Regions from separate parts of the Mesorhizobium sp. YL-MeA3-2017 genome, predicted to be linked through region 2. Evidence: riboswitches for the same ligand, from Rfam matches in the RefSeq annotation. Region 2 holds a riboswitch; the other holds the start of a gene.

Region 1 (7,367 bases), 1.1 Mb from region 2:
CGCTGTTCCTGATCGTCATCGACATGACGGTGCTTTACACCGCGCTCCCCACGCTGACGCATGAGCTGAGGGCGACGGCGACCGAGAAACTCTGGATCATCAACGCTTATCCCCTTGTCGTCGCCGGTCTCCTGCCGGGCGTCGGTACTTTGGGCGATCGGCTCGGCCACAAGCGCATGTTCATGGCGGGACTTGTCGTGTTCGGCCTGGCTTCGCTGGGCGCCGCGTTCTCCCCGACGCCAGCCTGGCTGATCGCGGCGCGGGCGCTGCTCGCGGTCGGCGCTGCCATGATGATGCCCGCCACCCTGTCGCTGATCCGGCTGACTTTCATCGACGAGAAGGAACGGGCTTTCGCGATCGGCGTCTGGGCGGCCGTGGCCTCCGGCGGAGCCGCGTTCGGCCCGGTGGTCGGCGGCGCGCTGCTGGAGCATTTCTGGTGGGGATCGGTCTTCCTGATCAATGTGCCGGTGGTGATCGTCGCTCTGCTCGCCGGCGCGACCTTGCTGCCCAGCCGGCCGGGCAACAGCGATCACCCCTGGGATCTCGTCGGCTCCATTCAGGTGATGGTCGGGCTGGTGGGCCTGACCTACGCCATCAAGGAACTCGCCAAGCGCGATCCGTCATGGCTTGCCGCCGGCCTGGCTTTCGCCGTCGGTCTCCTCGCCATGGTCGTCTTCGTTCGCCGCCAACTCGCCAGCCGCTCGCCGCTGATCGACTTTTCGCTCTTCGCCAATCCGCGCTTTTCCGCCGGTGTCGCGACAGCCATGGTGGCGTCGGCGGCATTGATCGGCGTCGAGCTGGTGTTCAGCCAGCGCCTTCAGCTCGTGCTCGGCCTCTCGCCGCTGCAAGCCGGCCTCGTCATCCTGCCTATCCCTCTCGCGGCCTTCATCGCCGGTCCTGTCACCGGTCTGGCGCTACCCCGGATTGGCGCGGTGCGCGTGCTTTGGTCCTCGCTGCTTTTGGCCGGCGCAACACTCGCCGCCTATCTCATGGTGTATCGAGGTGAAACCTGGCTGTGGCTCACGGCGCTGTCGGCGATGGGCTTTGGCTTCGGCGCGGCAATGACGGCCGCATCCAGCGTCATCATGCTGTCGGCCCCCGAGGAGAGGGCCGGCATGGCGGCCTCCATCGAGGAAGTGTCCTTTGAACTTGGCGGCGCGCTCGGCATCGCCTTTCTCGGCAGCCTGATGTCGGCGCTCTACACATACGCGCTGGTGTTGCCCAACGGGATCGCCGCGCAGGCAGCCGACAGTCTGGACGAGGCACTGCTGATCGCCGAGAGGCTGGGGCCGACCGAAGCGACCGAACTCACACGGCTCGCGGGTGCCGCATTCGACCAGGCTTTTGTCGGCGTGATCGCCGCGGCAGCGGCGCTGCTGATCCTTGTCAGCCTGGTTATCTGGCGTCGGACCGCCACGGCGTGATGAGCGCTGCATCGAAGCTGCCTTTCTCTCCCCGTTTACGGGGAGAGATGCCCGGCAGGGCAGTGAGGGGCAGAGCCGGCTCCTGCCCGCTTGGTGCCGCCCCTCATCCGGCCCTTCGGGCCACCTTCTCCCCATGAACGGGGAGAAGGGGAAGCCGCTCTCCTAATTCACGACGCGCCTGGCATTCGGCAGGTCCAGCGAAAAGGCTGGGATGGCGATGTCGAACCGCTCGCCGCGCGCATTGCGCATGGTATAGTGCCCGACCATGATGCCGGACGGCGTCGAAAGCGGGCAACCGGACGTGTATTGATAGCTGTCGCCGGGGTTCAGCTCTGGCTGTTCGCCGACAACGCCGGCGCCGCGCACCTCTTCCACATGCCCGGTGCCGTCGGTGATATGCCAGTAGCGCGACAGTAATTGCACGAACTCGTCCGAACGGTTGTCGATCGTCACGCGGTAGCCCCAGAAATAGCGGCCCTCGGCCGGATCCGACCGGTCTTCAAGGTAGAACGGTTCCACCTCGACTCTGATATCTCGGGTAACGGCACTGTACATGGGCGACTCGCAGGACAACCAAGGCAAGTTTCCGTCCTCGATCCATCATGGTCAACCTTCTGTCATGTGCGCGACATGAAACGGTGATGGTGTGCCCCCGATGGCGGCCGGCCCGAGGATGATTCACGGACGCCTGACAAAGGGCTTCAGGCCGCGTTTCCGGGAGTGACCTGACTTCATGGACCTGACAACCGCAGCCGCCTCGCTCTCCGCCTTTCTGCTTCTCGTCAACTTGGTTTCCATTGCGCTCGCCTGGTCGCAACTGGAGCGTCGCCGCACGTTGCGACCGCCCGGTGAACAGGCGCCGCCGGTTTCGATCGTGGTGCCGGCGCGCGGCGTCGAGCCGTTCACCGCCGAGACGCTCGAACGCGCCTTCCGGCTCGACTGGCCCAGCTATGAATTGATTTTCTGCGTTGCCCATTCGGACGACGCCGTCGTGCCGGCGATCCGCGCCGCCATGGCGCGATTTCCGCATATACCGACGCGGCTACTCACCGGCGACGACCGCATCAGCGGCAATCCCAAACTCAACAATTGCGTCAAGGGCTGGGAGGCTGCGCATCACGACTGGGTGATCCTGGCGGATTCCAACGTGCTGATGCCGCGCGACTATATCCAGCAGATGATGGGTGCATGGCGCGCCGACAGCGGCCTCGTCTGCTCGACGCCGGTCGGCTCGCGCCCCGACGGTTTCTGGGCCGAGGTCGAATGCGCCTTCCTGAACACCTTGCAGGCGCGCTGGCAATACACCGGTGCCGCCGCCGGCCTTGGCTTCGCGCAGGGCAAGAGCATGCTGTGGTCGAAGCCGTTGCTTGATGCCAATGGCGGCATTTACGCGCTGGCCGCCGAGATCGCCGAGGACGCCGCCGCGACCAAGCTGGTCAACGGGCTCGGCCTCAAGGTCCATCTGGTCGCCTCGCCCTTCGAACAGCCGCTTGGCTATCGCACCCGTGAAGCCGTGTGGTCGCGCCAGGCCCGTTGGGCGCGGCTGCGGCGGGTCACCTTCCCGTTCTTTTTCGCGCCGGAAATCTGCGTCGGCGCGGCCATTCCGCTGCTGCTGGCACTGATCGCGGCGGCAAGCGCCGAGGTCAGCCTGTTCTGGACGACGCTCGCGGTGCTCGCGGCGGTCTATTTGCCCGAATATGCGCTGGCCGTGGCCAAGGGCTGGTATGCCTCGCCGCGGCTGATCCCCGCGATGATGGTTCGCGATGTCATGCTGCCGGCGGTGTGGCTGCGCGGCTGGGTCGGTGGCGCCATCGACTGGCGCGGCAACACCATGAACATCAGCACCAAATCCGACGAGCCCGAAGAGGTGCTCTCGGGCGCCTGATCTTCGCCGCCGTATCGTTCGCGTCCGCTTTGCGGCATGATCGGCTGCGAGGGAGGTGGGCGATGCTGACTGAGGAACGGTTCTGCAAGCTTGCGCTCGGCTTTCCCGAAGCCGTCCAAAGTGGTCATTTCGACGTGACGGATTTCCGCGTGCGCGGCAAGATATTCGCCACGCTGCGGCCGAAGGACGGCCGCGCCGTCGTCAAGCTCTCGCCCGACGAGCAACGCCTCCTGATGGAAACGGCCGCCGGCCAGTTCGAGCCGATCCCAGGCTCCTGGGGCCAGAGGGGCTGGACGCGCGTCGTTCTCGACATGGCGGACGAGGCAAGCGTCCGCCATGCCATGGCGATGGGCTGGCGCTCGGTCGCGCCGAAAACGTTGCTCCAGGCCGCCCCTTAACGAGGCGGCCCGAGCCAGCGCGGATCACGCCTTCGCCAGCGCCTGTTCGATGTCTTCCAGCAGGTCGTCGGTATCTTCCAGGCCGAGCGACAGCCGCAGCGTACCTTCGCCGATGCCGAGTTCGGCGCGCGCCTCGTCGGTGAGGTTCTTGTGCGTGGTTGTCGCCGGGTGCGTGATCAGGCTCTTGGCGTCGCCCAGATTGTTGGAGATCAGCACCACGTCGAGCGCGTTCTCGAAGGCGAAGGCCGACTTCTTGCCGCCCTTCAGGTCGAAGCAGATCAGCGTCGAGCCGCCCGTCATCTGCTTCTTGATGATGTCGGCCTGCGGGTGGTCGGCGCGGCCGGGATAGATCAGACGTCCGATCTTGGGGTGGCCGGCGAGGAAATCGGCGATCTTGCCGGCGGCTTCCGTCTGCTGGCGCACGCGCAGCGGCAGCGTCTCCAGGCCCTTCAGCAGCACCCAGGCATTGAAGGGCGAGAGGCTGGGGCCGGTGTGGCGGAAATAGTCGTGCAGGTTCTCGTCGATCCACTTCTTGTCGGACAACACGATGCCGCCGAGGCACCGGCCCTGGCCGTCGATGTGCTTGGTGGCCGAATAGACGACGATATGCGCGCCGAGCTCCAGCGGCTTCTGCTGCAGCGGCGTGGCAAAGACGTTGTCGACCACAAGCCGGGCGCCGATGGAATTGGCGAGCCTGGCGACGGCGGCGATGTCGACGACTTCCAGAGTCGGATTGGTCGGGCTTTCCAGGAAGAACAGCTTGGTGTTCGGACGGACCGCGGCTTCCCAATTCTTGATGTCGGTGCCGTCGACCAGCGTCGCCTCGATGCCGTATTTCGGCGCCAGCGTCTCGACCACCCAGCGACAGGAGCCGAACAGCGCGCGCGCCGCCACGATGTGGTCGCCGGCCTTAAGCCCGCACAGCACTGCTGCTGTTACTGCCGCCATGCCGGAAGCCGTCGCCCGGGCATCTTCCGCGCCTTCCAGCGCGCACATACGCTTTTCGAACATGTCGACGGTGGGATTGGCATAGCGCGAATAGATGAAGCCCGGCTCTTCGCCCTTGAAGCGGGCTTCGGCGCGCTCGGCGCTGTCATAGTGATAGCCTTGGGTGAGGAACATCGCCTCCGACATTTCGCCGAAGCCTGATCGCAGGGTGCCAGCGTGGACGAGCTGGGTGGCGGGTTTCCAGTTGCGCTTCTTTTCGGTCATGGCTCCGTTCCAACACAAAAAAACCGGCCGCGAAGTCGCAACCGGTCCATATGGCCTTTCATGGCCCACGGTCCTTTAGCGACTTGTTTTACGTGGCTGCAAGCCGACCGGCAAATCACCACGGGATAAAGCCCCTTTAGACCCGGGCGCGGCTTGCGTCAATTGCCGGCTTCATTAAGAGCTTGGGTTGCTGGCATGATAGCCGCACCCGGGCATGGGCCAGCCGCCGCGGAGTTGAGATTGCGCAAGACAGGCATTCTTCCCGATCAGGACATTGCCGCGCTGTTCCAGGCAGGCGCGCTGAAGTCGCCGCGTCCGCTCGATGGCGACCAGATTCAGCCGGCCAGCCTCGACCTTCGCCTCGGCGAAAAGGCCTATCGCGTCCGCGCCTCGTTCCTGCCCGGCCCCAACAGCACCGTGGCTGCCAAGCTGGAGCGGCTGAAGCTGCATGAGATCGACCTCGCCGATGGTGCGGTGCTGGAGACTGGTTGCGTCTACATCGTGCCATTGCTCGAAAGCCTGGCATTGCCGGCCGACATCTCCGCCTCGACGAACCCGAAGAGCTCGACCGGCCGCCTCGACATCTTCACCCGCGTCATGACCGATCACGGCCAGGAATTCGACAAGGTCGCCGCCGGCTATCGCGGTCAGCTCTATCTCGAAGTCAGTCCGCGTACCTTCCCGATCGTTGTGCGCACCGGTTCGCGCCTGTCGCAAATCCGCTTCCGCACCGGCAAAGCCTTGTTATCGGAAGACGAACTGCACGCGCTGCACTGCGCCGAGACGCTGGTGGCAATCGACCCGCCCAATATTTCCGGCGGCGGCATCGCGCTGTCGATCGACCTCGCCGGCGACAAGGACGGCCTGGTCGGCTATCGCGGCAAGCATCACACCGGGCTGGTCGACGTCGACAAGCGCGCCGCACAGAATGTCGTCGACTTCTGGGAGCCGCTCTATCGCAGCGGCGCCGGCGAACTGGTGCTCGATCCCGACGAGTTCTACATCCTGGTCAGCCAGGAGGCGGTGCATGTGCCGCCGCTCTTTGCCGCCGAGATGACGCCGTTCGATCCGCTGGTGGGTGAGTTCCGCGTCCACTATGCCGGTTTCTTCGATCCCGGCTTCGGCCATTCCGGTGCCGGCGGCACCGGCAGCCGCGCGGTGCTTGAGGTGCGCAGCCACGAGGTGCCGTTCATCCTCGATCACGGCCAGATCGTCGGCCGGCTGGTTTACGAGCACATGCTGAAGCGGCCGAACGCGCTCTACGGCACCGATCTCGGCTCCAATTATCAGGCGCAGGGCCTGAAGCTTTCCAAGCATTTCCGCGCTGCACGCTGAATGGCCCAGCCGCGCTGAATGGCAAGTGCAGGTCGCATGGCGCGCTTGCCTGGGTCTCTTGGCCGTGCTTGGCTGTCAGACAAGGCCGTTGGGGCCGCAAACCCGAGGGGGAAAACAATGAAGATGTCCAGGTGGATCGTTTCGGCTGCGGCCGTGGCGATGTTGGCGGCCGGCGCAAGCACTGCCTTTGCGGCCGAAAAGATCAAGATCGGCACCGAAGGCGCCTATCCGCCCTTCAACACCATCACCTCCGACGGTAAGCTCGAAGGTTTCGACATCGATATCGCCAATGCACTCTGTGCCCAGATGAAGGCCGAGTGCGAGATCGTCACTCAGGATTGGGACGGCATGATCCCGGCGCTGCAGGCCAAGAAGTTCGACGCCATCATCGCCTCGATGAGCATCACCGAGGAACGCAAGCAGAAGGTCGCCTTCACCAACAAATATTACACCACGCCGCTGGCGGTGGTGGCGCTGAAGGATAGTTCGCTGGGCGGTACCGATGGCGCCGCCGTCGCCGGCAAGACGGTGGGTGCGCAGGCCTCCACCACCCAGGCCAACTATGCCCAGGACGTCTACGCCAAGGCCGGTGCTGACGTGAAACTCTATCCGACGCAGGAAGAGGCCGTGACCGATCTCGTCAACGGCCGCCTCGACGCCGTGCTCTCCGACAAGTTCGTGCTGGTCGACTGGATGAAGCACGGCTCGGCCAAGGACTGCTGCAAGATGATCGGCGACGTCAAGGGAACCGAAACCCAGGCCGGTATCGCCGTGCGCAAGGAAGACAACGAACTGCGCGAGAAGCTCAATGCCGCCATCGACGCGATCGTCGCCGACGGCACCTACAAGAAGATCCAGGCGAAATATTTCGATTTCGACATCTATTGATCGGTTGAACGGGGCGGTGGCCCCGACCGGCCGTGTTTATGAAACGGGCGCCATCCGGCGCCCGTTTTTCATTTGGACGCTCCGAGTGCCAATCCGAAGCCCTCAGCTGGCGCTTCCTCGTTCCGGCTCGTCATGTTTGGCAGGGTGACGGCCGTTTTGGCCGGAGTTGGAGGAATTCAGGAATGCATATTTCGAAATGGCTGGTTTCGGCCGCTGCAGCGGCGA
Region 2 (7,367 bases):
GCGACCGCTACGCGCGCGAGGCGGACCTGCGCTTTTCCATGGTGCGGGTGAACGAGAATATCGACGCGATCGCCCTGTCGCACGGCGAAGCGAGCGAGAAGCGGCGGCTGACGGCCGATCTTTCGGCGCTGATCGGCTCGATCCTGCGTATCTTCCGTGCCCAGATCAATCTCGGCTGGGTCACCGACACCTATGGCTGGATCACCGTCGTGGCGCCGATCCTGGTCGCCGCGCCGGTCTATTTCGCCGGCGACATCACCTTTGGCGGATTGATGATGGCGGTGGGCGCCTTCAACCAGGTGCACTCCTCGCTGCGCTGGTTCATCAACAATATCGGCGCCATCGCCGACTGGCGCGCCACGCTGATGCGCGTGGCCGATTTCCGCATGGCGCTGCAGGAGACCGACAAGCTGCACGACACCGAGCAGCATATCGAGGTCTTCCAGACCAAGAACGGGACCATGGTTTTCGACGACCTGATTGTCGGTGCGACAACGGGCTGTTCCAGGCTTGTGGAAAAGACGGTGACGATCAAGCCCGGCGAGCATGTGCTGATCACAGGCGATCCAAGCGCCGGCAAGACGCTGTTCTTCCGCGCCGTGGCCGGCCTGTGGCCCTGGGGCTCGGGCCGCATCGGCATGCCCGCCGCCGAACTCGCCTTCGTGCCGCGCACGCCCTATTTCGCGCCGGGCACGCTGCGCGAAGTGCTGATCGATGGCATGACCGGCATCGATGACGCGAAGCTCGCGGCAGTGCTGACCGAGGCTGGGCTCAACCGTCTCGCTGCTTCGCTCGACCGCAACGCGCGGTGGGACCGGGAGCTCTCCGAGGAGGAGCAGCGGCTGGTGGCGTTCGCCAGGCTGGCTCTGCAGAAACCGGACTGGGTGATCATCGACGAGGCGATGGATACATTCAGCGCCACGACAGCCAAGCGCATCTTTGCCATGCTGGACAAGCACCTGCCGGAGGCGGCTGTCGTCAATATCGGGCGTGGGCAGCACAACTATAATTTCTTCCCGCGCGCGCTCGACATCATCAAATGCTCGGACGTGCCGGCATTGAAACCGCCGCGGGTATGGGCCGGCGCGCTGGAACCGCCGCCAGTGCCACGCAAGCGCAACGGCAATGGCACGAAGCGTAACGGTGCGAACACCAAGGTCGAACAGGTGCTTTAGAGAAAGCGGATACGGCCCGTCGATCAGGTGGGCCGTATCTTTGGGCGAATCCCCGTCGACGTCAGAGAACCGGGGTTTCCGCGCGCGCTTCGGATGCCGGCGCGGTGCCGGCCTTGCCCGAACCGAAGATCGCGAAGGAGAGCGCGGCCAGAACCCAGACGCCGAGCCCGCCATAGGCCATCACCCAGCCAAAGCCTTCGACCAGCGCCGAGTGGACGGCGGTTGCGGGAATGGTCAGGCTGGGTTGCGCCGCGTCCTGCAGGTTTGCCGTGTTGCCTGCGGCAATCTTCTCGGCCACGGCGCGCAGGTCGGCACCGTCGGGCGAGCCGGGCAGGGCCTTCTCCAACCCGTGCAGAATGCCTTCGACAAGGACAAAACCCATCACGGCGATGTTGACGGCGAGCGCGATCAGCCTGGCGCTGGCGTCGATGCCCGAGGCCATGCCGGCACGGCTGGCCGGCACCGAGCCGGTCGTCATGTTGGTGGCCGGCGTCGTCGTCAGGCCAAGGCCAATGCCGGCGATCAGCGCGCCGGGCAGTACGGTAAAGCCGCTTGCCCCTTCGATGCTGCTGCCCAGCCACATGGCGATGAAGCCGAGACCTATGGTGAACAGGCCGAGCGGGATGACGATGCGGGCGCTGGTGCGCAAAAGCAGGTACTGAGCCACCGGTGACATCACCAGGAACGGCACCGTATAGGCGAGCACGGCGAGCCCGGTTTCGGTGCTGTTGTAACCGAGGCTGGCGGTGAAATAGATCGGCAGGTAGACCATGAACGGCCAATAGCTGAAGTTCATGCCGATGCAGCCGACGATGGCGCCCGAGAAATCACGGATGCGGAAGACCGAGAAGTCGAACATCGGGTAGGGATGCAGCCGCTCGACCGCAATGAAGGCGACGAGGCCGACGAGCGTCGCGGCGGCTATGCCGAGGGCCGTCGGGCTGACGAAGCCGAGATCGGCGCCCTGGGTGATGTAGTAGGTCAGGCCGAAGACCGCGGCGCTCAGCAGGGCGATGCCGAGCAGATCCAGTCTCTTGGCCTGCGGATCGCGCGATTCTTTGACGCTGGCGAAGGTGAGCGCCAGGCACAGCAAAGCCAGCGGCGCGTGCACGAGGAACACCCACTGCCAGGTCGACAGGGCAACGATCATGCCGCCGATGATTGGCCCGAAGCCGAGGCCGATGCCGGAGATGACACCCCAGACGGCGAAGGCGCTGCCGCGTGCCTTCGCGTCCTGGAACTGGTTCGAAAGGATGGCGATGGAGCAGATGAACATCGCGCCGCCGGCCATGCCCTGCAGGAAGCGGCTTACGATCAGCACCGTCGTGTTGGGGGCGAGGCCGCACATCAGCGACGTCACGCCAAAGGCGGCGACCGTCACGGCGAAAACCAGCCGGCGGCCGAAGCGATCGGCCAGTGTTCCCGTTGCCATCAGCACTGTCGTGCAGGCGATGGTGTAGGCGTTCATGATCCACTGCATGTCCTTGAAATTGGCCTGCAGCACATGTTCGAGCGTCGGCAGGATCACCGGCACGCTCGATATTTCGAGGCCGAACATCAGCGCGGACAGACAGATCGCGACCAGCGCCAGATTGTCTCTACTCGTCAGCTTCATCCCTTGTCTCCGGCTGGCGGCGGCGGGGACAGAAGGTCCGGCGCCGCTGGTTATTTGGAAACATCCCAGATAGGCGAAGCTTGATCATGCATAAATGATATGCAACCATATTTCAGTGATAACAAAATTGGATGAATGAGATGCTGTGGCTGGACGCAGAGGCCGTGCGCAACTTCGTCATGGTGGCGGAACTGCAGAGTTTTACGCGTGCCGCCGATGCCCTCGGTTCAACCCAGGCCGCGGTCAGCGTCAAGCTGAAGCGGCTGGAGGAGCGCATCGGCCGCAAACTGATCGAACGCACGCCGCGCCGGGTCAGGCTGTCGGCCGACGGTGCGCTGTTCATCGATTCGGCACGGGCCTTCCTGACCGCGCATGACAATGCGGTTGCCGGCCTGTCTTGCGGCATCCGGCGCTTTGCGCTCGGCATTGCCGGGCATGTCGCCGGGCCGGAGGTGACGACGCTGCTGGCGCGGCTCAACAAGCACGACCCGGCGCTGACGATCGAGGTGCAGGTCGACAATTCGAGCGTGCTGCTCGACGCCTTCGATCGCGGCAAGCTGGATGCGGCCATCGTCAGGCGCGAGGACGACCGCCGTGACGGCGAGGTTCTCGGCCCCGAGCATTTCGGTTGGTTCGCCACGCCCGACTTCCACCATCGCCAGGGTGAGCCGATTAGGCTGGCGGCATTGGCGCCGGCCTGCGGTGTCCGTGATCTCGCGACGCGCACGCTCAACGATGCCGGCATTCCCTGGGTCGAAGTGTTTCTTGGCGGTGGCTCGTCCGTTGTCACGGCTGCTGTTTCGGCCGGGCTCGCCACGGCCGTTTTTTCCAGCCGGCTGGCACCGCCCGGCACCGTCGAGATCAGCCGCAAGTTCGGCCTGCCCGAGGTGCCGTCGTCGGAAATCGTGCTGCATTCGACGCTGACCGACAGGCGTTCGCGCGAGGCGCTGCGCATCCTCGCCTGCGCCTTCCGCGAGCATCGCGCCACGGCAGCGTAGAGGGCTGCCGCAGCCTTTTTGCCGATCGGCTAACGATCCTTGCCGATGTTTTCCAGGTCGTAAGCGGTGGTCTGGTAGACCCGGTTGATCCAATTGCCGAACAACAGATGAGCATGCGAGCGCCAGCGGTTGAGCGGCGGACGTTTTGGATCGTCATCGGGGTAATATTCGTGCGGCACCGCGATGGGTGTGCCGGCGGCCACGTCGCGGTCGTATTCTTCCTTGAGCGAGGTCGAATCATATTCGATGTGGTTGAACATGTAGAGCCGGTTGCTGGCTTGCTCGGCGAGCAGGCTTGGGCCGGTCTCCTCCGAATCCATCAGCAATTCGAGGCCCGAGCCCTTGGGGATGTCGGTGGCGCGAACCTCTGTCCAGCGCGACACGGGGATGGCGAAATCGTCCGAGAAACCGGCGAGATAGGGCGAGGCGGGAGCGTTGTTGCGATGGCGGAAGACGCCGAACGCCTTCTCCTCCAGTGTGTATTTTGGAACGCCATGGAAATGCCACGCGGCGGCCATCGCTCCCCAGCAGATGAAGAACGACGAATGGACGTTCGTCGTTGTCCAGTCGAGGATGCGCTTGAGTTCGTCCCAGTAGGTGACGTCCTCAAAGGGCAACAGCTCGATGGGCGCACCGGTGATGATGAAGCCGTCGAACTTGCGATCCTTTACCTCTTCCCAGGTCTGGTAGAAGGTGATGAGGTGGTCTTCCGAGGTGTTCTTGGCCTTGTGGTTGCCGATGCGCACCAGGGCCAGCTCCACCTGCAGCGGGCTTGCGCCGATCAGGCGGGCGAACTGGGTCTCCGTCCGCACCTTGTTGGGCATGAGGTTGAGCAGGCCGATCTGCAAGGGACGGATGTCCTGACGGAGAGCGGTCTGCTCGTCCATGATGGACACGCCCTCTTTCACCAGTACTTCACGGGCGGGAAGCTGATCCGGAATCTTGATCGGCATGGTGCGAACTCCAAAAACAAAAACCGGCATTGCTGTCGCAAAGCCGGTTTACGGATCGCAAACGGCCCTTTAGCGACTTATTTAACGTGGCTGCAAGCCGACCGGCCAAATCACCACGGGTCTATGCCCTGCTCTTACGCCCGGTAGCGGATTGCGTCAACCGTACGCCGGCTGTCGTGCCAGCGCGCCCGGCTTGCCGGTTTTCCTCGACATTCCGCAGTGCGGACGGTATTTCCGCCATGGCCTCCGGCCGGAGGCGCACTTCACGGATTTTCGATATGACCAAGGCAAACGACCCGCTTCGCCCTCAGCCCCGCGCCGGCATCATGGATATCGAGGCCTATGTGCCCGGCAAGAGCACCGCGCATGGCGTTGCCAAGGTTCATAAACTCTCGTCCAACGAAAACCCGCTCGGACCGTCGCCCAAGGCGATCGAGGCGGCGCGTGAGGTGGCGGCGAAGCTCGACATCTATCCCGACGGCTCGGCCAAGCGGCTGCGCGAGGCCATTGCCGAAACGTATGGATTGAATGCGGCCAACATCGTCTGCTCGAACGGCTCCGACGAGATCCTCGGGCTGCTTTCGCAGATCTACCTAACGCCGGACGACGAGGCGATTTTCACCGAACACGCCTTCATGGTCTACAAGATCTATATCAAGGCGGCCGGCGCTACCCCCGTGGTAGTCAAGGAAACCGATGAGCGCGCCGATGTCGACGCCATTCTGGCGGCGGTGACGCCGCGCACCAAGATCATCTTCCTTGCCAATCCCAACAACCCGACCGGCACCTATCTGCCGTTCGACGAGGTGCGGCGGCTGCATGCGGGGCTGCCGAAGAACATCCTGCTCGTGCTCGACGCGGCCTATGCCGAATATGTCCGCCGCAACGACTATGAAGCGGGGATCGAACTGGTGGCGTCCAGCCGCAACGTGGTGATGACCAGAACTTTCTCGAAGATCGGGCTTGGTGGCGCGCGCGTCGGCTGGATGTACGGGCCGCTGGAGATCGTCGACGCGATCAACCGCGTGCGCGGGCCGTTCAACGTCAATGCCGTGGCCATAGAGGCAGGTATCGCGACCATCCGCGACCGAGCCCATATCGAGAAAAGCGTCGCGCACAACGAAACGTGGCTGCGCTGGCTTTCGGAGGAATTCACCGGGCTCGGCCTGCGCGTGACGCCGAGCGTCGGCAATTTCATCCTGATCCATTTTCCCGACGACGCGAAACATTCGGCGGCGGCGGCGGACGATTATCTGAGCGAGCGAGGCTATATCCTGCGGCGCGTTGCCGGCTACGGTTTTCCCAACGCGCTGCGGATGTCGATCGGAACCGAAGAAGCCAATCGCGGTGTGGTCGCCGCACTCGCCGCATTCCTGAAAAGCTAGAGATATGTCCGAACCCCTGTTTGAAAAGATCGCACTGATCGGCATCGGCCTGATCGGTTCCTCGCTGGCGCGCGTCATCCGCCGCGAGGGCCTTGCCCGCCACATCGCCATCTCCACCCGCCGCCCCGAAACATTGAAGCGGGCCGAGAACCTTCAGCTCGGCGACAGCTACAGCACCGACGCCAGGACGGCCGTGCGCGACGCCGATCTCATCATCGTGTCGGTGCCGGTCGGCGCTTCCGGCACCGTCGCCGAAGAGATCGCACCGGCGCTGAAGAAGGGGGCGATCCTCACCGATGTCGGCTCGACCAAGCAGTCGGTGGTCGCGCAGATGTCGCCCTTCGTGCCGGAGGGCGTGCACTTCATTCCCGGCCATCCTCTGGCCGGTACCGAGAATTCCGGCCCGGATGCCGGCTTCCCGGATCTGTTCGACAACCGCTGGTGCATCTTCACGCCGTTGCCGGACACGGACCCCTTGGCGCTGGAGAAATTGTCGACGTTCTGGCGCCGCTGCGGCTCGAACATCGATACGATGACGCCCGAGCATCACGACATGACGCTGGCGATCGTCTCGCACCTACCGCACATCATCGCCTACAACATCGTCGGCACCGCCGACGACCTGGCCAATGTGACCAAGTCCGAGGTCATCAAATATTCGGCTTCCGGTTTCCGCGACTTCACCCGCCTTGCCGCGTCGGACCCGACCATGTGGCGGGACGTGTGCCTGCACAACAAGGACGCGATCCTGGAAATGCTGGCGCGCTTTTCGGAGGACCTGTCCTCGCTGCAGCGGGCGATCCGCTGGGGCGACGGCGACAAGCTGTTCGACCTGTTCACGCGCACCCGCGCCATCCGCCGCTCGATCATCCAGGCCGGCCAGGACATCGACGTGCCCGACTTCGGACGCCAGGTGGTGGAGCATCCGGAGAAGAAGTGAGGAAGGCGGCAGTCGGCAGTCGGCAGTCGCGGAATAGTGGCAGCGCATCCGGCAGCCTGTCTTGCGATTGCTAAGCTACGAGTGAGCAGTTTCGACTGCCGACTGCCGACGACCTATTCGACAGGCTTGATCATCCCGAGCGGGATGAAACCCAGCGAAGCACGGCCCTTCACCACTTTCAGCGGCATGGCCGGTTCGTTGCCCAGCATCGACAAAGCGGCGAAGCCCTGCTGGATCTGGTTGGCCTGCTCGGGAATGGCGGTGGCCAGGATGCCCGCGACCGCCTTCGGGTTCTGCAGCT

The links. Region 2 has a riboswitch for S-adenosylmethionine ahead of metA (homoserine O-acetyltransferase MetA). Riboswitches for the same ligand answer to the same signal wherever they lie in the genome.
Region 1: linked by a shared signal. The riboswitch ahead of QFZ88_RS16865 (O-succinylhomoserine sulfhydrylase) and the one ahead of metA (homoserine O-acetyltransferase MetA) in region 2 are both predicted to bind S-adenosylmethionine.

What each region holds. Positions count from the first base shown of each region.
Region 1 covers NZ_JAUSVH010000001.1:3,516,619-3,523,985, forward strand. Annotated here, with positions in the region: gene QFZ88_RS16845 (MFS transporter) at 1-1,424, shown strand, start outside; gene apaG (Co2+/Mg2+ efflux protein ApaG) at 1,587-1,979, opposite strand; gene QFZ88_RS16855 (glycosyltransferase) at 2,158-3,309, shown strand; gene QFZ88_RS16860 (MmcQ/YjbR family DNA-binding protein) at 3,372-3,707, shown strand; gene QFZ88_RS16865 (O-succinylhomoserine sulfhydrylase) at 3,732-4,919, opposite strand; SAM riboswitch at 4,975-5,051, opposite strand; gene QFZ88_RS16870 (2'-deoxycytidine 5'-triphosphate deaminase) at 5,160-6,254, shown strand; gene QFZ88_RS16875 (ABC transporter substrate-binding protein) at 6,414-7,142, shown strand; gene QFZ88_RS16880 (transporter substrate-binding domain-containing protein) at 7,325-7,367, shown strand, end outside.
Region 2 covers NZ_JAUSVH010000001.1:2,410,797-2,418,163, reverse strand. Annotated here, with positions in the region: gene QFZ88_RS11370 (ABC transporter ATP-binding protein/permease) at 1-1,175, shown strand, start outside; gene QFZ88_RS11365 (MFS transporter) at 1,237-2,790, opposite strand; gene QFZ88_RS11360 (LysR family transcriptional regulator) at 2,931-3,788, shown strand; gene metA (homoserine O-acetyltransferase MetA) at 3,818-4,741, opposite strand; SAM riboswitch at 4,791-4,868, opposite strand; gene hisC (histidinol-phosphate transaminase) at 5,020-6,126, shown strand; gene QFZ88_RS11345 (prephenate/arogenate dehydrogenase family protein) at 6,131-7,066, shown strand; gene QFZ88_RS11340 (DUF2125 domain-containing protein) at 7,180-7,367, opposite strand, start outside.